3 regions of the Brevibacterium sp. GP-SGM9 genome follow, and region 1 is predicted to be linked to each of the others. Evidence: predicted binding sites of a transcription regulator. Region 1 holds the regulator's gene; each other region holds the start of a gene.
What was found. Region 1 encodes HrcA, which represses chaperone genes, less so after heat shock. Its sites were predicted from a motif close to TTNGCACTCGNNNNNNNCGAGTGCNAA; they were not measured.
Positions count from the first base shown of each region.

Region 2: the regulator HrcA is predicted to act here: its motif matches at 2,906-2,932, upstream of groES (co-chaperone GroES).
Region 3: the regulator HrcA is predicted to act here: its motif matches at 5,361-5,387, upstream of groL (chaperonin GroEL).

Region 1 is NZ_CP178563.1:222,483-230,436, forward strand. Features, by position in the region: gene lepA (translation elongation factor 4) at 1-155, shown strand, start outside; gene hemW (radical SAM family heme chaperone HemW) at 156-1,388, shown strand; gene ACH82I_RS00905 (DUF4870 domain-containing protein) at 1,561-2,304, opposite strand; gene ACH82I_RS00910 (DUF3097 domain-containing protein) at 2,455-3,321, opposite strand; gene hrcA (heat-inducible transcriptional repressor HrcA) at 3,520-4,587, shown strand; gene dnaJ (molecular chaperone DnaJ) at 4,685-5,803, shown strand; gene ACH82I_RS00925 (16S rRNA (uracil(1498)-N(3))-methyltransferase) at 5,800-6,555, shown strand; gene ACH82I_RS00930 (PhoH family protein) at 6,653-7,654, shown strand; gene ybeY (rRNA maturation RNase YbeY) at 7,651-7,954, shown strand, end outside.
Region 2 is NZ_CP178563.1:3,450,043-3,457,996, forward strand. Features, by position in the region: gene metG (methionine--tRNA ligase) at 1-186, shown strand, start outside; gene ACH82I_RS15450 (TatD family hydrolase) at 186-1,160, shown strand; gene ACH82I_RS15455 (resuscitation-promoting factor) at 1,450-2,643, shown strand; gene groES (co-chaperone GroES) at 3,088-3,381, shown strand; gene groL (chaperonin GroEL) at 3,418-5,010, shown strand; gene ACH82I_RS15470 (hypothetical protein) at 5,183-5,422, opposite strand; gene ACH82I_RS15475 (polysaccharide pyruvyl transferase family protein) at 5,727-7,304, shown strand; gene ACH82I_RS15480 (DUF1707 SHOCT-like domain-containing protein) at 7,495-7,954, shown strand, end outside.
Region 3 is NZ_CP178563.1:3,237,529-3,245,482, reverse strand. Features, by position in the region: gene ACH82I_RS14540 (RNA-binding S4 domain-containing protein) at 90-302, opposite strand; gene ACH82I_RS14535 (hypothetical protein) at 302-1,126, opposite strand; gene ACH82I_RS14530 (sulfite exporter TauE/SafE family protein) at 1,293-2,042, opposite strand; gene ACH82I_RS14525 (DUF1707 SHOCT-like domain-containing protein) at 2,194-2,964, shown strand; gene ACH82I_RS14520 (nuclear transport factor 2 family protein) at 2,994-3,377, opposite strand; gene groL (chaperonin GroEL) at 3,566-5,203, opposite strand; gene ACH82I_RS14510 (cold-shock protein) at 5,680-5,883, opposite strand; gene ACH82I_RS14505 (LytR C-terminal domain-containing protein) at 6,301-6,903, opposite strand; gene ACH82I_RS14500 (DUF3263 domain-containing protein) at 6,907-7,173, opposite strand; gene ACH82I_RS14495 (aldehyde dehydrogenase family protein) at 7,445-7,954, opposite strand, start outside.

The sequences.
Region 1 (7,954 bases):
GCGGCGACATCAGCCGTAAGCGCAAGCTGCTCGAGAAGCAGAAGGAAGGCAAGAAGCGGATGAAGATGGTCGGCACCGTAGAAGTCCCGCAGGAGGCCTTCATCGCCGCGCTGTCCTCTGACGAGCCGGAGACGAAGAAGGACGCCAAGAAGTAAGTGCCCGCCCAACCGACCGGTGAGGTTCCTCCGCTCGACGGCTCCCTCCCCGCCTCGGCGGGTGTCGGGGCCGCGGACCGCGGACTGAGTCTCTACGTCCACGTCCCCTACTGCCGGGTCCGCTGCGGCTATTGCGACTTCAACACCTACACCGCCGAGGACCTCGGTCCCGGTGCCTCCCGGGACGACTACCGGGCGAATCTGTCCCGCGAACTCGATCTGTCCGTGCGCACCCTCGCCGAGGTGGGGGCCGGGGACCGTGAGGTCTCGACGATCTTCTTCGGCGGCGGCACTCCGACCATGCTGGATGCCTCGGTGCTCGCCGGAATGCTGACCGATATCCGGGCACGGTACCGTCTGGCCGCCGATGTCGAGGTCACGACGGAAGCGAACCCGGACACGCTCGACCCTGCGTATATCGCGACGCTGGTTGGGGCCGGCTTCACCCGCATCTCCCTGGGCATGCAGTCGGCCGTGCCGCATGTGCTTGCGACCTTGGACCGCACCCACGATCCGGAGAAGATCCCGGACGTGGCCAGGTGGGTCAAGGATGCCGGGCTCGAACTCAGCCTCGACCTCATCTACGGCACCCCGGGGGAGTCGATCGACGACTGGCGCCGCTCACTCGACGTCGCCCTGGCCAACGAGGTCGACCACATCTCCGCCTATTCGCTCATCGTCGAACCGGGCACGAAGATGGGGGCGATGGTCCGGCGCGGCCAGCTGCCGATGCCCGATGAGGACGATCTGGCTGATAAGTACGAGATCGCCGATGCCGCCATGACCGCAGCCGGGCTCCGCTGGTACGAGGTGAGCAACTGGTCGACGTCTGCGGCGACGCGCTGCGAACACAATATGGCCTATTGGCGCAACGCCGACTGGTGGGGTTTCGGGCCCGGTGCCCATTCCCACATCGGGGGAGTGCGGTTCTGGAATGCGAAGCATCCCAAGGCCTGGTCCGATCGGCTCTTGGCCGGTGACTCCCCGGGCATCGGACGTGAGGTCCTCTCGGCCCAGACCCGGGAGATCGAGAGGATCATGCTCGCCGCCCGGATCGATTCGGAGCTGCGCCTCGACACCCTGGGTCCCGGCAGCGAACTGGCGATCAGGAACTTCGTGAACCAGGGTCTGCTCGACGCCGAGGCTGTCGCGCAGGGATGGTTCCAGCCGACCCTGCAGGGACGCCTGATGGCCGACTATATGGTCAGGATCCTCACCGACTACTCGGTCTGAGTGCGCACCTGAAACGGCTCGAGGCGGCCAGCACCGCCACGGCCTTCGGCTGTGCTCGGCTCTCGGCACTTCGCTCTCGGCTCCAGGACGTAGCAGTCCGGGCCGGCCGAAGGAATTCGACCGGGCCCGGACCGTATGATCGGCGTCGGTTATTCGGCGACGCCGATGCCGTTTACTTGACGAAGTTGAAGGTCAGCGGGAACTTGTAGCCCTCGCCCTTGCTTCCTGCGATCGCGGCGATGATGTAGAGGACGACATAGACCAAGGGGATGAGGCATGCGAGGTACATGACGATGATGCCGATCCCGAAGGTGACCAGGGCGAGGATGAACCCGACGATGCCGAGCACGAAGGTGGCTGCGAAGGTGGCGATCACGTTCGTGATCCACGCGTTGAGACCCTGACGGGTGTGCTCCCGAACGAAGGGGGACTCGTCCTTCTTGACGAGGAACATGATGAGCGGGAGGAAGCCGATGAACAGGGCTCCGATGTGCGTCCACATCACGGTCGTCCGCTCGGACTCGCTGGGCTGCCAGAACTGCTCAGATCCGGGACCGTAGGCGTTCTCCGGCAGCGCCTGAGAGTTGAACAGCGCCGGGTTCACCGCCTGTGGAGCACCGTAGCCATAGGACTGAGCGCCGGCGCCGTAGGGCTGCTGGGCGTATTGCTGCTGGCTGTACTGCTGCTGGGAGCCGTAGCCGGAATGCTGAGCGCCGTATGACTGGGGGTTCTGCTGCTGCGAGCCGTAGCTCTGCTGCTGGGAGCCATACTGAGGCTGACTCTGCTGGGACCCGTACTGCTGCTGGGACCAGACGCTCTGGTTCTGCTGAGTGTAGGGCTGTTGGGGACCAGAGGCCTGGGAGTAGTTCGGCGGCATGGGGCGGCCGTTGTTCGGCTGCTCGGGGTTGTTCGACATGCTGTTCCTTTCGGGGCTTCCGGTCAGGGGCTTCCTGGGCTTCACACTATCGCAGTCGGCCCCGCCGCCGCAGGGAGGAAACCCCGAAGACTGTGCCAACTCTGCAACACGGCCCGGCGACGTCACGACCGACTCAGACCCAGACTCGACTCAGGCGACAGTGACGAAGTCGATGAGCTCCTCGACCCGACCCGAGAGCGTGGGCTCGACATCGGCGATCGTGCTCACCTTCCCGAGGATGCGCACCCACCCCCGGGCAACATCCCGGTGATCGGCATGCGGCCATCCGATGCGGCGGAGGATTCCGGTCTTCCAGTCCTCTCCACGCGGCACTGTCGGCCACTGACGAATTCCGACCACATGCGGCTTCACCGCCTGCCAGATGTCGACATAGGGGTGACCGATGATGTGGACGACGTCGCGGTAGCGCGGATCGGCACGGACCGCCTCGGCGATCTTCGACTCCTTCGTCCCCGGAACCAGGTGATCGGCGAGCACACCCACCCGATGTTCCCTGTCGGGGCCGAACGCCTCGAGCTTGTCCGCGACATCATCGAGGCCGCCGAGGGGTTCGACGACCACGCCTTCGATGCGCAGGTCATCACCCCAGATCTTCTCCACCAGCTCCGCATCGTGCTTGCCCTCGACCCAGATCCGCGAACCCCGGGCCACTCTGGCCTGAGCTCCGCTGACGGCACGTGAGCCCGAGGCGGTGCGTCCGGAAGAGCTCGACTTCTTCTTCCGCGGCAGGGTGATGTCGACGGGCTGACCATCGAGCAGGAACCCCGGTCCGAGAGGGAATGCTCTGACCTTCCCGGTCCGATCCTCGAGGTTGACGACGACTCCTGCCGTGGTCTTCTCGGCTCCGACCACCGCCCCGACATAGCCGCTCATGGCGTCCTCGAGCACCATGCCGAGGCCGAGCTCGACGGGACGGGACTTCTTGGGACGGTGCGAGGAGGGTGAGGAGCCCGAGAGCACATCGGGGCCGTAGCGATCAAAGGCGTTCACGGGCACCTAGCCTAATCAAGGACGACCGTGCGTGCGAGAAGACCTGCCGAGCACACCCGGGAAAGCCAGCCGAACGTGCCCGGGAGAGCTTGGCCGGAGCACCGGCGAAAGGCCGCCGAGGCGGGTCCTGAAGTGAAATCGGCACCCAAGAAGCGTAGAATTGGCACTCAGGTCCAGCGAGTGCCAAGAGTGGGGAGGAGACGGATGAACGACAGCCGACGAGCACAGGTTCTGCGCGCGATCGTCGAGGACTTCGTCGCCACCAACGAGCCGGTCGGATCCAAAGCCATCGTCCAGCGACACACGCTCGGCGTCTCGCCTGCGACGATCCGCAATGACATGGCGCACCTGGAGCAGGAGGGCTACATCGCGCAGCCGCACACCTCCGCCGGGCGCATCCCGACCGATCTCGGCTACCGGATGTTTGTCGACCGCATCGATGACTTCAAGCCGCTGACCCACGCCGAGCGCAGCGCCATCTTCAAACTCATCGACGGCAATGTCGAACTCGACGAGATGCTCGACCGCACCGTTCGTGTGCTCTCGGGGCTGACCCACCAGGTGGCGCTGATCCAGTACCCGACGGTGTCCCTGGCCAGAATCAAACACATCGAGATCGTCGGGCTCGGGCCGACCCGCATCCTCGTCGTCCTCATCACCGATGCCGGACAGGTCGAACAGCGGACCGTGACCACCCCGACGCCCACAGACAATGAGGCGCTGAGGGGAATCAGGGACCGGATCAACGCCGACTTCGCCGGGCAGAAGCTCGCGAAGGTGATGAACGGGAGTCTGCCGAGGAACGCAGCCGATGCCGAATCCTCCGCGACGCCAGCCGATTCCGACAAAGTCGGGGCCGCAGGCGCGGAGCCGAGCGTGCTCGCCCAGGTCCGAGAGGCCGTGGTCGATCTCGTCGCGGCCACCCGCGAGGAGCGCATCATCATGGCCGGCACCGCCAACCTCGCCCGCTCCGGCAGCGAGTTCGGGGAGAAGATGGCCCCGATCCTCGAGGCCTTCGAAGAGCAGGTGGTGCTGCTGCGCCTGCTCACCTCGATGGCCGAGGACCAGGAGGAGATCAGCGTGCGCATCGGTCGTGAGAATACTCACGAATCCTTCAGTTCGACATCCGTTGTGGCCGCCGAATATGGTCATGACGCGGGTTCCTCGGCTCGACTTGCCGTCCTCGGACCGACGAGAATGGACTATCCGACGACGATCTCGGCCGTGCGTGCGGTCGCGAAGTACGTCTCCTCGATCCTCGATCGCGGATAGCTCAGAGGATAGTTCGGAAGAATGACAGACCTGCCGCACACAGCAGCCGGCACCACACACGCGAACCAACCACACCACCAGGGAGAGAGAAGTTTCTGTGGCCGATCACTATGAAACACTCGGAGTGTCCAAGGATGCTTCGGCGGCTGAAATCAAGGCGTCCTACCGCAAGCTCGCCCGGAAGTACCACCCGGATGTGAACCCCGGGCACGAGGACGAGTTCAAAGCCATCTCTTTGGCCTATGACGTCCTCTCCGACTCGGAGAAGCGTCGCAACTACGACATGGGCGGCGGCGAGAACGGTCAGGGATTCCCCGCCGGCGCCGGCGGCTTCGGTGGGTTCGGCGACATCTTCGAAACCTTCTTCGGCGGTGGCGGCGGTCAGGCCGGTGGCCCGATGCCGCGGACCCAGCGCGGCAAGGACGCCCTCGTCGGCGTCAACATCGACCTCAAGACCGCAGCCTTCGGCGGCACCGTCGACCTCGACGTCACCACCGCGGTCGTCTGCGACACCTGCTCGGGTGCCGGCACTCAGGCGGGCACCTCCGTCGAGACCTGCACCCTGTGCCACGGTTCGGGCAGCGTGCAGCGGATGACGCGGACTCTGCTCGGGCAGATGGTCACCAACCAGACGTGCAACTCCTGCCACGGCTTCGGCACCGTCATCCCCAACCCCTGCCTCAACTGCCAGGGCGACGGTCGCGTCCGCAAACAGCGGACCATGAAGATCCGCATCCCCGCCGGCGTCTCCGACGGCACCCGGATCCAGCTCGGCAGCCAGGGCGAGGTCGGCCCCGGCGGCGGCCCCGCCGGCGACCTCTTCGTCGAGGTCATGGTCGCCCGCCACGAGGTCTTCCAACGCGATGGAGACCACCTCCGCGCCTCGGTGACCGTACCGATGACGGCGGCTGCCCTCGGCGCCTCGATCCCCTTCGAGACCTTCGACGGCAACCAGGACCTCAACATCGAACCGGGCACCCAGTCGGGCACCGTCGTCAAACTCGCGGGCCTCGGCGCCACCCGACTGCGCTCGGAGACCCGCGGAGATCTGCTCATCACCGTCGACGTCGTCACCCCGGACGCCCTCGACGACGAACAGCGGGAACTGCTGGAGAAGCTCGCCGAACTCCGCGCCGAAGAGACCCCGCGGGCACAGATCACCACCCAGAACCGGGGCATGTTCTCCCGCATGCGTGAGAAGTTCGCCGGTCGGTGAGCCGACCCACGTTCCATTCCCTGCAGGCCGCCGAGGCGGTCCCCGGCCACGTGCTCACCCTCGGTGAGGACGTGGCCGGACACGCGGTCCGGGTCCGCCGGATCGGTCCCGGAGAGGCCGTCGACATCGTCGACGGCCGGGGGACACGGGCGAGCGGAACGGTCACGACCGCCTCGGCGAGCGAACTGACACTTGACGTCACCGCGGTGACCCGGGACGAGACGAGCGGCCCACGGCTGGTCCTCGTCCAGGCCCTGGCCAAGGGCGACCGCGATCTGCAGGCGATCGAAACGGCCACGGAGATCGGGGTCGACGAGGTCATCCCCTGGGCCGCCGAACGATCGATCGCCGACTGGCCTGCGAAGAAGCGGGAGAAGATGGCCGCGAAGTGGGACAACCTGCTCCACGCCGCCTCCCTCCAGGCCCGGCGCTCACGGTTCCCGCACCTGCACGACCTGGTCCGCGGCACCGGACTGGTGACGGCGCTCTCGGAGGCCGACGCCGTGTTGGCCCTCCACGAGACTGCCGAGGCGAGCCTCTCACAGGCGCTGAGAGAACTGGCCGAGGCCGAGACGACACCCGAGCGGATCGTCTTCGTCATCGGACCCGAAGGCGGCATCAGCGATGCCGAGCTCGCAGCACTTGAGAACTTCGGCGCCGCCCCGGTCCTCCTCGGACCCACGATCCTGCGGACCTCCTCGGCCGGACCCGCCGGTCTCGTCATGGCCCAGAATTCATTGGGCCGTTGGTGAGGAAGCGGACTACGATGGAAGCACACACCCGCACTCAGCCGAGTGCACGCATCAGCGAAGGATCATTCTGGACACCTCCACCCGCAACACGAACTCTGTGAACACCGAACCCGGAGACCCGGCCGCACCGGAACAGGCGGCGGCCGCGTCCGACACAGTCCGTCTCGTGATTCCCGACTCCATCGACCTCGTCGAATTCTTCGGGCCGGGGGAGTCGAACCTGCGCAAGCTCGAGCGGACCTTCCCCGATCTCGACATCCATGTCAGGGCCAACCAGGTCCAGGCCGTCGGCGACCCCGCCCGCATCGAGGCCTTCGTCTCCGTGATCGGCGAGCTCAAGAAGCTCCACGCCTCCGGGCATCGGATCAACGAGGAGACGATCGACCGGGTGACCTCGTTCTCCTCCGAGGGCACGGCCGCCTCGGCGGTGCTGGGCACGAACATCCTCTCCACCCGGGGAAAGTCGATCCGACCCAAGACGATGGGCCAGCACGACTACGTCAAGGCCATCCGCAACCACACGATCACCTTCGGCATCGGACCGGCGGGCACCGGCAAGACCTATCTGGCGATGGCCATGGCCGTCAACGCCCTCCAGCACAAAGAGGTCTCCCGGATCATCCTCACCCGTCCGGCCGTGGAAGCCGGCGAGAGCCTCGGCTATCTGCCCGGGACTCTCAACGACAAGATCGACCCCTATGTGCGACCGCTCTACGACGCCCTGCACGACATGGTCGACCCCGAATCGATCCCGCTGCTCATCGAGACCGGCACGATCGAGGTCGCCCCGCTGGCGTACATGCGCGGACGCACCCTCAATGACGCGTTCATCATCCTCGACGAGGCGCAGAACACGACCGGTGAGCAGATGAAGATGTTCCTCACCCGCCTCGGCTTCGGATCCCGGATGGTCGTCACCGGCGACGTGTCCCAGATCGATCTGCCGGGCAAGACCCGCAGCGGACTCAAGATGGTCCGGGACATCCTCACCGGCATCGAGGACCTCGAGTTCTGCGAACTCGGCAGCAAGGACGTTGTCAGGCATTCCCTGGTGACGAAGATCGTCGACGCCTACGACCTGTGGGGGAGTGCGAAGTGAACACGGAGATCGCGAACGAGACCGCCGCCGAGGTGGATCTCGACGAGGTCGTGGCACTGACCGAATACCTCGGCCAGGCCCTGCATATGCATCCCGGTGCCGAACTCGCCGTGACCATGGTCGAGGCGGCCGCGATGGCCGAACTCCACGTCACCTGGATGGACCTCGAAGGACCGACCGATGTCATGTCCTTCCCGATGGACCAGCTGAGCCAGGGCCGGGCCGAAGCACCCACCGAGGGTCAGATGGGCGACATCATCATCTGCCCCGAGGTGGCAGAGAAGCAGGCCGCCGAGGCGG
Region 2 (7,954 bases), 780 kb from region 1:
GTCGCCGGGGCCGGATTCGCCGCTGCCGGCATCGCCCCGGTCGCCGCCGAAACCGCGGAGAGCGGGATCGCCGCTGCCGAGGTGGACCCCCGGTCCTTCGCGGCCGTGGGCTTACCGCTCGAGCCGGGCACTCCGCTGCCCAAGCCCGAGCCGGTGTTCCCGAAGTTCGTGGAGGAGACCGAGTAATGGCCTCGCGCGCTGCCGGAACCTACCCGCCGGTGCCCGAACCGCTCGCCTACCCCATCGTCGACACCCACACTCACCTCGACATCTGCACGGGAGTGCGCCTGCCGCTGGGTTCGGGCGAGCCGGAACCTGAGGTCACCCCCGATGAGGACGAAGAGTTCCCCTCCCTCGACTTCTTCTATGAGACAGCGCAATCGGCCGGGGTGCAGCGGATCGTCCAGATCGGCTGCGATCTGCCCGCTGCACGGTGGACCGCCGAGCTCGTCGCCTCGCAGTACGCCGGGGCCGACCGCGCCGAGGTGGCACCAGGGTCGACCATCCCGACCCCGCCGGCGCGCAGCCGGGAGTGGATGCTCGGTGGCGCGGCCCTGCACCCCAATGAAGCACCGCGGCTGGCCGCACGTGGCCTGCTCGACGAGGCGCTGACGGAGATCGAGTCGCTGGTGACCTCCCACTCCCGGATGCGCGTAGTGGGGGAGACCGGCCTCGACTACTTCCGCACCGGTGACGAAGGCATCGCCGAACAGCAGCGTTCCTTCCGTGCTCACATCGAGATCGCCAAGCGCACCGGCAAGGCTCTGCAGATCCACGACCGCGAGGCTCATGCGGATGTGCTGCGCATCCTCCGCGAGGAGGGTGCCCCCGAGGTCACGATCTTCCACTGCTTCTCCGGCGACGAGGCGATGGCCCGCGAATGCGCCAGCGCCGGCTACTTCATGTCCTTCGCCGGGAACCTCACGTTCAAGAACGCCGAGGAGCTGCGGCGGGCGGCGAAATCCGTCCCACTCGATCTGCTGCTCACCGAGACCGACGCACCGTTCCTCACTCCGCACCCGCACCGGGGGCGCCCGGGTGGCCCGTACCTCGCGGCGATCACCGCGAGGAGGCTTGCCGAGGTGCGCGGAATGAATGAGGAAGATCTGTGCGCCGCGGTCTGGAACAACGCGAGCACCGCGCTGGGCAGCTGGAGCTAGATCTGACCGTCTGAACCGAGCGTTGGGCGGAACCGAACGGTTGACGTGGACTGCTTGACCGCCTCGGCGGGGAGGGCTCTGCGGGGTGGGCTGTGAGGGAGATTACGGAACGGAACGACCGCCTCGGCGGGGAAATGTCACGGTCGGGTGGCCCCCGGAATCACGGGGAAGTCCTGGTCAGCAGGGGCAGGGAAGCGACCCTGCCGTTACGTTTTCGTGATATTTTGCTAACCGTGTAACGAATCGGTTACAGTGTATGAGTCGATGAACTCTGCTCAGGGATATTTCTGTGATTGATTTTCTCAAGAACCGCAAGGTGCAGATCGCTGCACAGGCGGTCGTGATTACCGGACTCGTGGGTGGCACGGGCGCCGTGGTCACCATGAACAAGCCCGTGACCCTCGAAGTCAACGGTCAGGCCGAAGAGATTCGGACCTTCGGCGGAACGGTCGGGGACATCCTCGACAGCCGCGACCTCGACCTCGACAAGCGCGATCAGATCAAGCCCGGCGCCGATACGAAAGTCGACCGGGACATGACGATCACGGTCAACACCGCCAAGGACGTGTCCCTCTCGGTCGACGGCAAGGAGACCGACGAGTGGACCAACGCGAACACCGTGGGTCAGGCGCTGGCCGACCTCGGTGTGAACGCGAAGGACGCCGAGATCAATGCCGAGCCCAATCAGTCTCTCAAGGACAAGGGCAACGACATCGAGGTGACGACCGCGAAGGACCTCACCATCGTCGCCGACGGCAAGGACCACAAGGTCTCGGCCGCGGTGGGCACGGCAGAGGATGCGCTCGGCGAATCCAAGATCAAACTCGACAAGGACGACTTCCTGTCCGTGCCGATGTCGGCGGATGTCTCCGACGGCCAGGTTCTCACCGTCAACCGGGTGGAGAACAAGACCGTCAAGGAGAAGGAGTCGATCAAGGCCAAGGTCGAGAAGAAGAAGTCCGACTCCCTCTACAAGGGCGAGACCAAGGTCGAGTCCGAGGGCAAGGATGGTCAGAAGGAGATCTCCTACAAGATCAAGACCGTCAACGGCGATGAGGTGAAGAAGGAGAAGAAGGACGAGAAGGTCCTCTCCGAACCCAAGACCAAGGTCGTCATCGAAGGCACCAAGAAGAAGGAGACCCCGAGCGACACCGGTGGCTCGGACTCCGGCGGCTCCGGTTCGGGCGGCTCCGACGACGGATCCAGCTCCGGCGGTGGCGGCGGCGGCTCGATGAGCACCCAGGAGATCAAGGACATGCTCGGTGGACCCGGCTCCAAGTGGTACTCGGTCGTCAAGTGCGAATCGAACTTCGACCCGAAGGCCTCGAACGGCACCCACTTCGGTCTCTTCCAGTTCCTCCCGCAGACCTGGCACTCCATGGGCGGCAGCGGCAATCCCTCGGATGCCAGCCCGCAGGAGCAGTTCCAGCGTGCGAAGAAGCTCCAGGCCGAAGCCGGCTGGGGGCAGTGGACCTGCGCCTGAGCCGAGGTTGCGCCTGAGCTGGTTCGCAACTGAGCCGGTCGGCGACTGAGCCAGTCGGCGGCTGAGCCGAGGTGATCGACCGAAAGCGCGGATTCCGGGAATACCCCGGGGTCCGCGCTTTCTGTATGCGCGGCTCGTTCGGGTCGCGGGGTCCGGTGCCTTCGAGGCCTGGCGCTGCGCCCTCGGCCCCTTGGGTTCCGCTGCGCCTCCGACCCCGCGTGTGCGGCCCAATCTGAACTTTCGCCCAGAGCATGACGAAACCTTGGCACTCGAGTTGACCGAGTGCTAAACCCGTTCTAGAGTCGAATTAGCACTAGCACTCATTGAGTGCCAGTTTTACGAGACGGTCGAATCGCTCGGCACCCGCGACGACGAGAGATTCATGGCAGCAGCCGCCGTCTGACTCAACGAAGAATTGAACCCAGCGAAGGGAGAGGGCCCGATATGTCGGTCTCCATCAAGCCACTCGAAGATCGGATTGTCATCCGTCAGGTCGAAGCAGAACAGACTACCGCCAGTGGTCTGGTCATTCCCGAAACCGCCAAGGAAAAGCCTCAGGAAGGCGAAGTTGTCGCAGTGGGCCCAGGCCGCGTTGCCGACAACGGAAACCGCGTTCCCGTTGACGTTGCCATCGGCGACAAGGTCATCTACTCCAAGTACGGAGGCACCGAAGTCAAGTACGCAGGAGAAGAATTCCTCGTGCTCTCGGCTCGTGACGTGCTCGCCGTCATCGGCTGAATCCTCTGAACAACCACTTCACTGACAGGAGGACGAATGCCTAAGACTCTGGAATTCAACGACGAAGCTCGTCGTGCACTCGAAAAGGGTGTCAACACCCTGGCCGACACCGTCAAGGTGACGCTGGGACCCAAGGGCCGCAATGTCGTGCTCGACAAGAAGTGGGGCGCCCCCACGATCACCAACGATGGCGTGACCATCGCTCGTGAGGTCGAGGTCGACGATCCCTACGAGAACCTCGGCGCCCAGCTGGCCAAGGAAGTTGCCACCAAGACCAACGACATCGCCGGTGACGGAACCACCACCGCGACGGTCCTGGCTCAGGCCTTCGTCAACGAAGGTCTGCGCAATGTGGCCGCCGGTGCTGCTCCCGGAGCGCTCAAGCGCGGAATCGAATCCGCCGTCGAGGCTGTCTCCGATCAGCTCGGCACCATCGCCCGCGATGTCGCCGACTCCTCGGAGATCGCCCACGTCGCCGGTCTGTCCGCTCAGTCCGAAGAGATCGGCAAGCTCATTGCCGACGCCTTCGACAAGGTGGGCAAGGACGGCGTCATCACGATCGACGAGTCCCAGGCCGCTTCTGTGGAACTCGAGATCACCGAGGGAATGCAGTTCGATAAGGGTTACCTCTCGCCGCACTTCGTGACCGATGCTGATCGCCAGGAAGCTGTGCTCTCCGACGCGCTCATCCTCATCAACCAGGGCAAGATCTCCAACATCCAGGAGCTCCTCCCTGTGCTCGAGAAGGTGCAGCAGGCCGGAAAGCCCCTATTCATCGTTGCCGAAGACATCGAGGGCGAGGCTCTGTCGACGCTGGTCGTCAACAAGCTGCGCGGAATCATCAATGTCGCTGCCGTCAAGGCACCCGGCTTCGGTGACCGCCGCAAGGCCATCCTCGAGGACCTCGCCGTCCTCACCGGTGGTCAGGTCGTCACCCCGGATATGGGCATGAAGCTCGACCAGATCACCCTGGACGAGCTCGGCAACGCCCGCACCATCACCGTCACCAAGGACAACACCACCATCATCGATGGTGCCGGGTCCGACGATGCTGTTGCCGGCCGGGTCGCCCAGATCCGCGCCGAGGTTGAGAACACCGATTCCGACTGGGACCGCGAGAAGCTGCAGGAGCGCTTGGCCAAGCTCTCCGGCGGTGTCGCCGTCATCAAGGTCGGCGCCGCCACCGAGGTGGAGCTCAAGGAGCGTAAGCACCGCGTCGAAGACGCCGTGTCCGCAACTCGTGCCGCCATCGAAGAAGGCGTCGTCGCCGGTGGTGGATCGGCTCTGATCCACGCCGCGAAGGTCCTCGACGGAAACGACCTGGGACTGGCCGGAGATGCGGCCACCGGTGCCGACATCGTTCGCCGCGGCGTCGTCCAGCCTCTGCGATGGATTGCCGAGAACGCCGGTCAGGACGGCTACGTCGTCGTCTCCAAGGTGCAGGACCTCGAGTCCGGCCAGGGATACAACGCCGCCACCGATTCCTACGGCGACCTCATCGGCGCCGGAATCATCGACCCGGTCAAGGTCACCCGTTCGGCTCTGCGCAACGCCGCTTCGATCGCCGCCCTGGTTCTCACCACCGAGACCCTGGTCGTCGAGAAGAAGGAAGAAGAGGACGAGGACTGAGCCATCCGCTCAGACTGAGTCGTTTCTGACCAGCATCAGTGGCCCGGAACATCATGTTCCGGGCCACTGGTGTATTCACAGCAGAACGCCGAGGCTGTTCCGCGGAAGCCCTCCGGGCCGTGTGCTCGTCGACGACAGCGTGGACGTCGTAGAGCACTGACCTGGAAGAGCGCTAACCTGCGAGGGCATCGCGGAGCCGCAGCAGGTCCTCGCGCACCAATGCGGCGTCCTGATCGAACTCGTCTTCGCTGGTGCCCGGCCTGCGGAAGGGGGTGAAGACCACCTCGGCGCCAGTGTCATTGGCCAACACCCGCAGCGGATTGTGGACCGTCGTGCCGTCGGGGAAGACCACCTCATGGTCGAGGATCCCGAAATCGCGCCCCGGCAGGAAGCGGACCTCGACGGAACCCATCGGCGAATCGGCGATCCATCAGCCCTCCGCCTCCCGGATGCCCGCACTCAGCCCGGCCGCTCAGGTGTGCAGATTGGCGGGGTTTCCGGCGAAGCGCGCCACCTCGGTGGGGGAACGGTCGATGGATTGGGAGAGATGAAGCGCCGGAAATGTCATAGTCCAAGTGGACCACAGGTCGAATGAGGAAAGTGTCGAGCAGTCGGGTTCATCTGGTGGTCTTCGTCTGTTCACCTGAAGGAGCGGGGGAAGTACTACTGTGTCCCGGAGATCCTGACGATGAACGCGCAGGCTGCCTTAGGGAGACATGAAACGCATTACGATGATCGGCGACGTCGGCTGGAGCCGGTTCTATCACCTCGGTGACGAGGCGATGACCGAGATGGCTCTCGACGCACTGAATCAACGAGGCGGTATCGAGGTCACGCTCATCGCCGGTGAACCTGCTCACGCCAGTGAGATGTATGGCGTCAAGGCGATTCCACGGATCGGCTTCAAACGGAACCGTCCGCCCAACATCACCCGCATGGAGCGCGTTCTCGAATTCGCCAGGACCGAAGGTGCCAGCGGTGGCCTGGCACCCGGGGATCCGGCCATCAGAGTGATCGAGGCCGTGCGCAGCTCCGATGCGGTACTCATCGCCGGCGGCGGCAACCTCAATTCGATGTTCGCTCATCACATCTATGAGAGGGTGACTCTCGGCAGGATCGCGCAGCTGTTCGGCAAACCCTATGCGCTGACCAGTCAGACTCTGGGGCCTCTGATCTACGACGAGGACCGGAAGCTCGTCTACGAATTCCTCGCTGATGCCGAATTCCTCGGCAGCAGAGAAGGCTACACCACGAAATTCGCCAAGCAGGTGGGCGGTAAGAGGGCAGTCATCCGGCGACAGGTCGACGATGCGTTCTCCCTAGAGGCTCGAGACAGTGATCGGGACGACGTCTCCGACCTGACGAACGAACCGTTCATTCTGGCAAGCTATGCGGAGAAGGCCTCCTCGCCGGTGCTCTCGGACAGCCGCTACCACGAGATCCTCACTGAGATCACGCGCAGACTTGCCGACGAAACCGGGTTGAAAGTGCTGCTGGTTCCGCACGGGGGCGGTTTTCCGCCGGCCCAACACACTCGCGATCAGATCGCCAATGCACAGATTGCCGAAGAGATCGGTCGGGACAGGGTCGAACCGACGCGAATGCTCACTGCTCGGCAGCTTGTTGCTCTGACGGAGCGGGCCGAGTTCGTCATCGGCACCCGGTACCACGCCGGGATCTTCGCGGGTGCGGCAGCAGTGCCCTTCATCTCTGTCGTACCCAACCTCTATTCCTCCATTCGCATGCGTGGTGCGGCAGAGAATGTCGGCATGGAGCAGTTCGTCCTGCCGATCGAGTCGATCGATGACATCGTCGACACCGGTGTCGGCTTGGCGGAGAATCGTTCGACGTTCCACGAGGTGCTCAAGGAGAGTTCTGTCCGCCGACGCGAGGAGCATAGGGACTGGTGGGACTTCGTCGTGGCGCATACCGTCGGTGACGAATCAGGCGTGAAGCCGGATGCGTCCTCGGTTCCGGCGCCGGGATTCTTCCATGCCGAGGAGATCACCAACGGATTCGGCACCGAGCTGGAAGCCAACCGCGCACGCTTGGCTGCAATCGAAAGCTATGGGCTCCTGCTGGCGAAGAGAGACCGACAGCTGGCCGTCGCCCGGCGCGAAGCTCACGAAGCCACCCGTGCCCTGGACCGCAGTGAGGCACGGCACCAACGACAGGACGACATGACAATCGTCAAGTTCGCCCGATCGGCACGTAAACTGCAGCGGCGTTTGAAAAGGTCGGCTCGGCGGGCTCTGAACCATGCGCCAGCGGCGATTGCACCACGGTCCGAATAGCCTGTCGGTCGACCGCCGATGGTGACGCGGTTCCGGTGAAGCCCTGACCGAGCGGGCACCAGCGCGTGCGGCCACGTTGATCAGTCCGGTGGACGCACTCGAAGCCGGATAGCCACAGCTCGAGCCAGTGCAGGCCGTTCCTCCGCCCCGTTTCGTTGCCGCGCGCACAGGAATCGGGCACGATGGTGGGATGACTCCCACTGGTTCAGATGAGCCGATCGGGCAGCCCGAAGATCCTGCGCGCACGATGCGCATCGGCCACCCCGAGTGTGACGCCGCGATAGAAACACTCCGGAAGGCCGCAGGCGAGGGACGAATCTCCCTTGACGAACTCGAGGAGCGGATGGAGCGCGTCGAGTCGGCACGTTTCCCGATCGATCTCGATGAGGCGCTGGCAGACGTCACCCCGGATCTGCCCTCGGCGCACGCCCGTGCCGAAGCCGATGGCATCCGTGCCGATGACCTCGCGTCCCGGCGGTCCGGTGCGGGCTGGAGCACCGAGAACAGAGAGATCGTGCACGCGCCGTGGACCACCGGACTCATTCGGAACGGCCGCTGGCCTGTGCCGGCCTACCTGCGCTGCGAGCCCGCCGGAGTCCTCCTCGAGCTCAACTTCCTCGAGGTCAGCACGGATCTCAAGATCATCGACA
Region 3 (7,954 bases), 990 kb from region 1:
GCACCATGAAACACGAAGGAGGGCGTCCCCGCGGGGACGCCCTCCTTCATGTCATTCTCAGCTGTTCCGGCCCTCGACCCGGACGCGCTCTACTCGGTGGCCACCTCGATGACTTCGCCCAGGGCTTCGACGCGGTCGCCGGGACGGATCGTCGCACCTCGGCGGGTCTCGACCGTGCCGTTGACGGTGACCTCACCGTCGGCGATCATGTCCTTGGCCATGGCTCCGTGTTCGGCGACCCCGTGGAGTTTGAGGAGCTGACCGAGCTTGATCGATTCGCCGCGGATCTCGATGGTCTCCATCAGAACAGGTCGCCCAGGTCGAAGCCGTCGCCGCCGAAGAGGCCGCCGCCGTCTCCACCGCCCATATCGCCGCCGCCGTCGCCCCCGCCGATGTCTCCACCGCCGTCGGCACCGGACGCGGCGTCAGCACCGTAGGCGCCGTCCCAGCCGCCGCCCATTCCGCCGAAGAGCATCGCGCCCATGAGCACGCCGGGGAGCAGCCCCGAACCGGCGTAGGAGTTGAAGTAGCCGCGGTTGTATTCGGCGTAGGCAGGACCGGCCTCCCAATAGGCGCGGCGGGTGTGGCCGTCGGCGGTCACGACCTTGCGCACGGCGGGCTCGGCACCGACGGCCACGCGCTCGGCATCGGCGGCGCAGACCGGCACGGGGCGCAGCTGACCGCCGGCCGGGGCCCAGTCGATGTCTTCGACCGAGGGACCGTGCTGAGGATTGAAGAAGCATGGGGGGCGACGCACGGGAAGCGGCTTGCCCTCGATCCGAGCGCGCACGCACTTCGCGGCATAGCGGCCGTCCTCGAGCGCCTCGGTGACGTGGCGGATGTCGGCAGGCTCATCGACCTTCTCCAGGGTCTCCTTGGCGACATCGTAGGAGTCGAGCGCCTGCTTATAGTCCTGCGAACCGCCGGTGTCGAGTTCGACTCCGGCCGTGAGGATATCGAGTTCGGCGACTTCCTCGCCGAAGGAGGTGACATCCTCCTCGGCGGTCTTCTTCACCTGTTGGAGCTCGGTGGCGAGAATCTCTCTCTGTCGCGCCTTCTCCTTGCGGTGACCGATGAAGAAGACGGCTCCGAGCACGATGAGTATCAACAGGAATATGTATCCCACGATCTATGCCTCCCCAGCAAAAAGACTCTTGATCCAGTATGCCCGAGTAATCTGGCAAGGCTCTGAACTCAGCTTCCGGATCCGCTCAGCACAGCTCCCTTCGCCCCGGACCAGTGAACTCCTCAGTCGAGGCCGATGGGCCCTTCAGCCGAGGCTGCTGAGTCCTTCAGCCGAGGCTGATGAGCCCCTTGACGAGTGCGGCGATCCCACCGCCGAAGGCGAGGACGAGCATGCCGATCCGCGCCGCTGCCGCGTCCAACCGCTTCGACAGCCAGTCGCCTCCCATCAGACCGACCGCGATGACCACGGCGATGCCGATCCACGTGGGCATCTCCAGCTGCGGCCAGGCAGCCTCGGCGAAGAGCATCTTCACCACGATCGCCGAGGCGGTTCCCACCACGAGGAACGGCTGCAGGGTCGCCGCAAAGGATCGTTGACCCCATCCGGTGAGGACGGCGTAGGCGCTGACCGCGGGACCGCCGGCTCCCGCGGCTGCCGACATCGTGCCCGAGAGCGCTCCCGCAGTGAATTTCGTGGCGAAGTTCGCGGGTATGCTGGTCCCGGTTCGGCCGATGAGCATCGAACTCGTGAGGGATCCGATGATGAGCAGACCGATGAGAATCTGCAGCGGGGCTGCCGGAAGGACTACAGCGAGCAGAGCACCGGGCAGGGTGCCGATGACTGCGCCGAGCGCCAGCTGCCAGAACGAGCCCCATTCGACCTCGCGCCAGGTGCGCAGGAACACGGTGCCGCTGGCGACGATGCCGCAGACGTTGACCAGCACGACACCGGAGACCGGGTCGAGGAGCAGGACGAGGAAGGGGCCGCTGACGAGGCCGAAGCCCATTCCCGTGACCCGTTGGGAGAGTGCGCCGATGAGCACTGCGAAGAGAATGAGCACGACGACGGGTTCCACACGCTCGAGTCTAGTTGAGGCCCTTCCCGGCCCGGGCAGAGCTCTTGCTGTCCGAAGCAGAGCTCTTGCAACTTGGGGGAAAACCCGACAGATCGGGTGAGCTCGGCCTCCGTCGAGCTCACCTACCCTGAGCGGGGTTACAGTAAGAGGCATGAACAGCCGTCCCCTCTGGTCGCGATTCAGCGCGGATCCGCGCGCTCACGCCCAGATGCGCGCCTCCGACGCGGACCGGGCCGTGGTTACCGATGTACTCTCGGAGGCCTACGCACTGGGGCAGATCGATGCCGAGGAATTCGACGAACGCATTGAAGCGGCCGGACGTCTGAAGACCCTGGGAGAGGTCCCGGACCTCGTCCAGGATCTCATCGTCGTCTACGTCGACGACCAGGAACCGAGCGAGCTCAGCTCCACGGCCCGCGCCCAGGCACTCGCCCGCCTCGAGTCAGACCGGATCCCGATCACACCCGAACAGATCGAGGCCGCCGCACAGAAGTACTACAAGGACCGAGTTCGCCAATCACTGCTCGGACTCATCGCCGGGCCCGCCGGGGTGACGATCGGCATCTGGGCCTTCTCCTCCATCGTCAGCAGTCAGTTCATCTTCTTCTGGCCGATCTTCATCATCATCCCGATGCTCCTCGGGGCGATCTCCCGGATCTCCCACAAGGACGAGATCATCCGCAATCGCAGACGCGAGCTCACACAGCGGGCCCGGGCCCACCTCGGCGATGCAGAAGCACAGCGCGAACTCGAGCAGACCCAGCGGGACGGCGAGGTGGACACGGACGGCTTCGGCCATGGACTGCAGCCCCCGCATCCGCTGGAGCCGCCGTATTCGCCGGGCACTCACAGCTCGTCACGAGATGAGATGCGCAGGCGGCGCTGGGAACGCCGGCGACGCCGTGGGAATCCCTGGGACTGAGTGAAGTCACTGCCGAGGCGTCAATTCGCCTAGGGCCCGAAGACCCTGATCTGCGCGAAGGCTTCAGCCTTGTGGGTCTGAAACCAGAAGGTGTGGGAGAAAAAGCGCAGATTCTCGCTGGCGGCATCGTCTTTCCAGTGCCCCCAGGCCGCGGCCGCTTTGCCGTGGGTGATGGCTGCTTCGAGGTGACCGGCCTCCGGACGACGCTCGACCACCCCCAGCAGGGCCTCCACGACCTCCTCCCGCCCGGTATAGGTGTCGAGTCCATCCTCGCTCACGATCTGGAGGACGCAGTCCTCGGCGACCACCTCGGCGAGGGCATCACGATCGCCGGTGAAAAGGTTCTCCTCGAACCGGGCGACGAACACGTTCTTGGGGCTGTTTCCGCAGGAATCGGTGCCGGTGAAGGTCATGGCACCCAGCGTAGACGGGCACACCTGACGCCACAATGGGGCCGAGCAGGTCACAAGTGGTCCGGGCTCCGCGCCCGCCTCGGCGAACGGATCGGCGAACGGAATGGCGAACGGATCGGGTACGAAAAGAGCCGTGCCGGCACCCTTGTGGGCACCGGCACGGCTCGTTGAGCGAGAGGGACTTCAGATCAGAAGCCCATTCCGCCCATTCCGTCCATACCGGCAGCAGCTGCGTCAGCACCTGGTGCGGCCTTCTCAGGCTTGTCGGCGACGACCGACTCGGTGGTGAGGAACAGACCAGCGATCGAGGCGGCGTTCTGCAGGGCAGAGCGGGTCACCTTGACCGGGTCGTTGATGCCGGCGGCCAGCAGATCCTCGTAGTCACCGGTTGCGGCGTTGAGACCGAATCCGGCTTCGAGGTTGGCGACCTTGTCGGCAACCACACCGGCTTCGAGGCCGGCGTTCGTGGCGATCTGCTTGAGCGGGGCCTCGATGGCAACCTTGACGATGTTGGCACCGGTCGCCTCGTCGCCGGTCAGGGCGAGATCGGCGAATGCGGCCTTGCCCGCCTGGATCAAGGCGACGCCGCCACCGGCGACGATTCCCTCTTCCACAGCAGCCTTGGCGTTGCGCACGGCATCTTCGATGCGGTGCTTGGTTTCCTTGAGCTCGACCTCGGTGGCAGCACCGGCCTTGATGACCGCAACACCGCCGGCCAGCTTGGCCAGGCGCTCCTGCAGCTTCTCACGGTCGTAGTCCGAGTCCGAGTTCTCGATCTCGGCGCGGATCTGTGCGACCCGTCCGGCGATCTCCTCGGCGTCTCCGGCACCTTCGACGATGGTGGTCTCGTCCTTGGTGATGACGACCTTGCGGGCGGTGCCCAGGAGGTCGGTGGTGACGTTGTCGAGCTTGAGCCCGACTTCCTCGGACACGACCTGACCACCGGTGAGGATGGCGATGTCGGCCAGCTGAGCCTTACGGCGGTCTCCGAATCCGGGAGCCTTGACGGCCACGGACTTGAAGGTGCCGCGGATCTTGTTCAGCACCAGCACGGCGAGGGCTTCGCCCTCGACGTCTTCGGCGATGATGAACAGCGGCTTGTTGGACTGCTGGACCTTCTCGAGGACGGGCAGCAGATCCTTCACGTTCGAGATCTTGGAGTTGACGATGAGGATGTAGGGATCCTCAAGGACAGCTTCCTGGCGATCGGTGTCGGTCACGAAGTAACCGGAGATGTAGCCCTTGTCGAAGCGCATACCCTCGGTCAGTTCGAGCTCGAGTCCGAAGGTGTTGGACTCCTCGACGGTGACGACGCCTTCCTTGCCGACCTTGTCGATGGCCTCGGCGATCAGTTCGCCGATCGCGGGATCCCCTGCGGAGATGCCTGCGGTCGCAGCGATCTGCTCCTTGGTCTCGATGTCGATGGCGTTGCCCAGCAGGACACCGGTGACGGCCTCGACGGCCTTCTCGATGCCGCGCTTGAGGCTGAGCGGATCAGCACCGGCTGCCACGTTGCGCAGACCCTCGCGGACGAGTGCCTGAGCCAGAACGGTAGCGGTGGTGGTTCCGTCACCTGCGACGTCGTCGGTCTTCTTGGCGACTTCCTTGACGAGCTCGGCGCCGATCTTCTCGTAGGGATCCTCGAGTTCGATCTCCTTGGCAATGGAGACACCATCGTTGGTGATGGTGGGAGCGCCCCACTGCTTTTCGAGCACGACATTGCGGCCACGGGGTCCAAGGGTCACCTTGACCGCGTCCGCGAGCTGGTTGAGGCCAGCTTCGAGTCCCCGACGAGCTTCTTCGTCGAATGCAATCATCTTTGCCATAGTGGCTTAGATCCTCCCTGATGGAGTGGAGTGGGAATCCAGAGCAGTCGTCAGCGCCCGCGACGGCAGAGAGTGTGTCCGCATGTTCCATTCCACACAGGGACCACGCTCTCGAGACGACCGATGGGAATCCCAACGGCTTTCACCAGTACTAGATTTAGCACTCTCCCCATGCGAGTGCAAATATGACGACCCCCGCCGAGGCGGCCCATCGTTCCCGATCCCCGCAACCTCGGCGATCGGGTGCTGGTTCGGCTCAGCGCGAAATGACACCGCACGGGGTGAACGGTCACGTCGATGAGAAGAGTGTGTGCGCCTCGTGCGGAGGCGGTGCGGCATGCAGACACCACGCGCGGCGGCAACTGAAAAGCGCCAGGCAGCGGACTGCCTGGCGCTTTCCCCGCGCGGAAGAGCCTCGACCGAGATCGATGCCCGCCGCAGCGGATCAGAAGACTGTTTGCTGACGCGAACGAGCCTCAGAGGAGGGTGACGGATTCCGCCTGAGGACCCTTTTGTCCTTCTCCAACTTCGAACTCGACCTGCTGGCCCTCTTCGAGAGAGCGGTAGCCGTCCATCTGGATTGCGCTCCAGTGAACGAACACGTCCTGGTTGTTGCCTTCCAGGGTGATGAATCCATAGCCCTTTTCGGCGTTGAACCACTTGACGGTACCTTGTGCCATTACTTCTCCATACAGTGCAGTGTCATTGACATCCCGCATCAAGACCGCGGCCGGTTGACCGCGCGCAGGGATGCGGACGCTAGTAAAACTCAACCGACCCCGCGATTTCTCTCATTGACCTCTGGAGAATGATCTCGGTGAAGCACGAATAGAACACAAGGTGCTGTGCTTGCCTAGCTGGTGCAACTCTACCCCAGCACTGCACCTGACTTTCAGGCGCTCTGCACTGTTATGAATTCGTTATATGACGTTTCCCGGCCCGTTCACCTCGGTTGTCGCACCCCGAACTCACTGCTCGGATCACCGATGCGCATCAGGGAACCGACGTTGCAGAGATTCGAATCCATGCTGAACGGAAGAATCTACTCCCCGAAAATGCGCCGATCGCTCGGCAGCACCTCGAGTCCCGCTCAGCGCTCAGCCTTCGGCGGTGCCCGCGCCCTCGCTCGTGGAGGACTCCTCGGTCGAGCCGCTGCCCCCGGAACCGGGATCGCTGTCGGCCTTATCGGAGCAGATCACCACGGTGACGTCGGCGTCGAAGTCCTCGGAGGCTTCGGTGGCGTCGATGCCCAGTGACTCGGCGACGAGCTTCGCCTGCGAGGCGTTGTCCTCACCGGAGTAGTAGACGGTCGAGGTGGTCAGTCCGGTCGAGTAGTTGCCGACCTGACCGAGTTTCCAGCCCTTCTCCTCGACGACCTCGGAGAACTTCTTGGCCACACCGGACTTGCCGGAGCCGTTGAGCACATCGACCGTGATCGAGTCGTCGGCGACGCTGACCTCGCTCTCACTCGGCGAAGGCTCCGCCGAGCTGGTCTCCTCCGCTGGAGGATCGGCCACCTTCGACTCGGGGTTGCCCATCGAGGAGAAGATGATGTTGATGGCCGCGACGACAAGCAGCACGGCGACGAGCGCCAGGACGATGACCAGCGTGATGGCACCGATATTCGAATGGGCCGCCGATTCCTGGCGGTGTGCGCCGGTGCGACGACCGGGCTCGATCTCGTCGAATTCGTCTGTCATGGTCTACCTCGAGACGCGGGCTTGGGCACGTTCGCTCTGCCGCGTGCTGCGGATGCGACGCAGACGCTTGACCAGCATCGGGTCGCTGGCCAGAGCCGCGGGATTGTCGAGCAGGGAGTTGAGTATCTGGAAGTAGCTGGTCGCGGACATGTCGAAGCGCTCGCGAATCGCATGGTCCTTGGCGCCGCCGTATTTCCACCACCGCCGCTCGAATTCCAGAACGGCCACCTCGAGCTCGCTCAGTTCAGAGGTGTCGTGGTTCTGCGGCATAGAGGTTGTGCTCCTTCGAGAAGTGGCGTCGCGTCTATCTTATCTCCCGATGGACGCCGACCGGAATTTCCGGCGCGTCGAGTTGCGCACACCTCTGAAACGGCTCACTCCGCCGGTGACAGCGTCGATCGGAATCGAGACCGTCACCGGCGGAGTGGACTGCAGAGCCGCAAAGCCGCCTCGCCGAGGTGGGGCGGATTCGGCCTCGTCCGTTCCCGTCCGCTGTGGTGGAGAGGGAGCAGGGGCGAAGCCGCCCGACCGAGGTGCCCGCTCAGCGGATGCGGATGTTGACCTGTTTGATCTGGGTGAAGCCTTCGAGCATACCCTCCAGCGATGCCTCGCGACCGAAGCCCGAGGTCTTCATGCCGCCGTAGGATTGGCCGGCCAGCTGTCCGCCGCCCTGGTTGACCTGGACCCAGCCGGATTCGATCCGGTTGGCCATGGTCAGCGCCGCGTCGACGTTCTTCGTGAACACGAAGGCCGCGAGCCCGAAGTCGGAATCGTTGGCCATGTCGATGACCTCGTCGATGTCCCTCCACGGGATGACCGAGAGGACGGGGCCGAAGATCTCTTCGCGGCTGGTCTGCCAATCGTTCTTCGCCTTCGAGAAGATCACGGGTGCGTGGTAGAAGCCGGGCTCGCCGACCTCGAGCGAATCGGAGCCGTCGTAGGCGACCTCGACGCCGTCCATGGACTTGCCGAGTTCGATGTAGTCAGCGACTTGGTCGTACTGCTTCTCGTTGATGATGCAGCCGATGTCGGAGTCCTCGTCGCGCGGGTC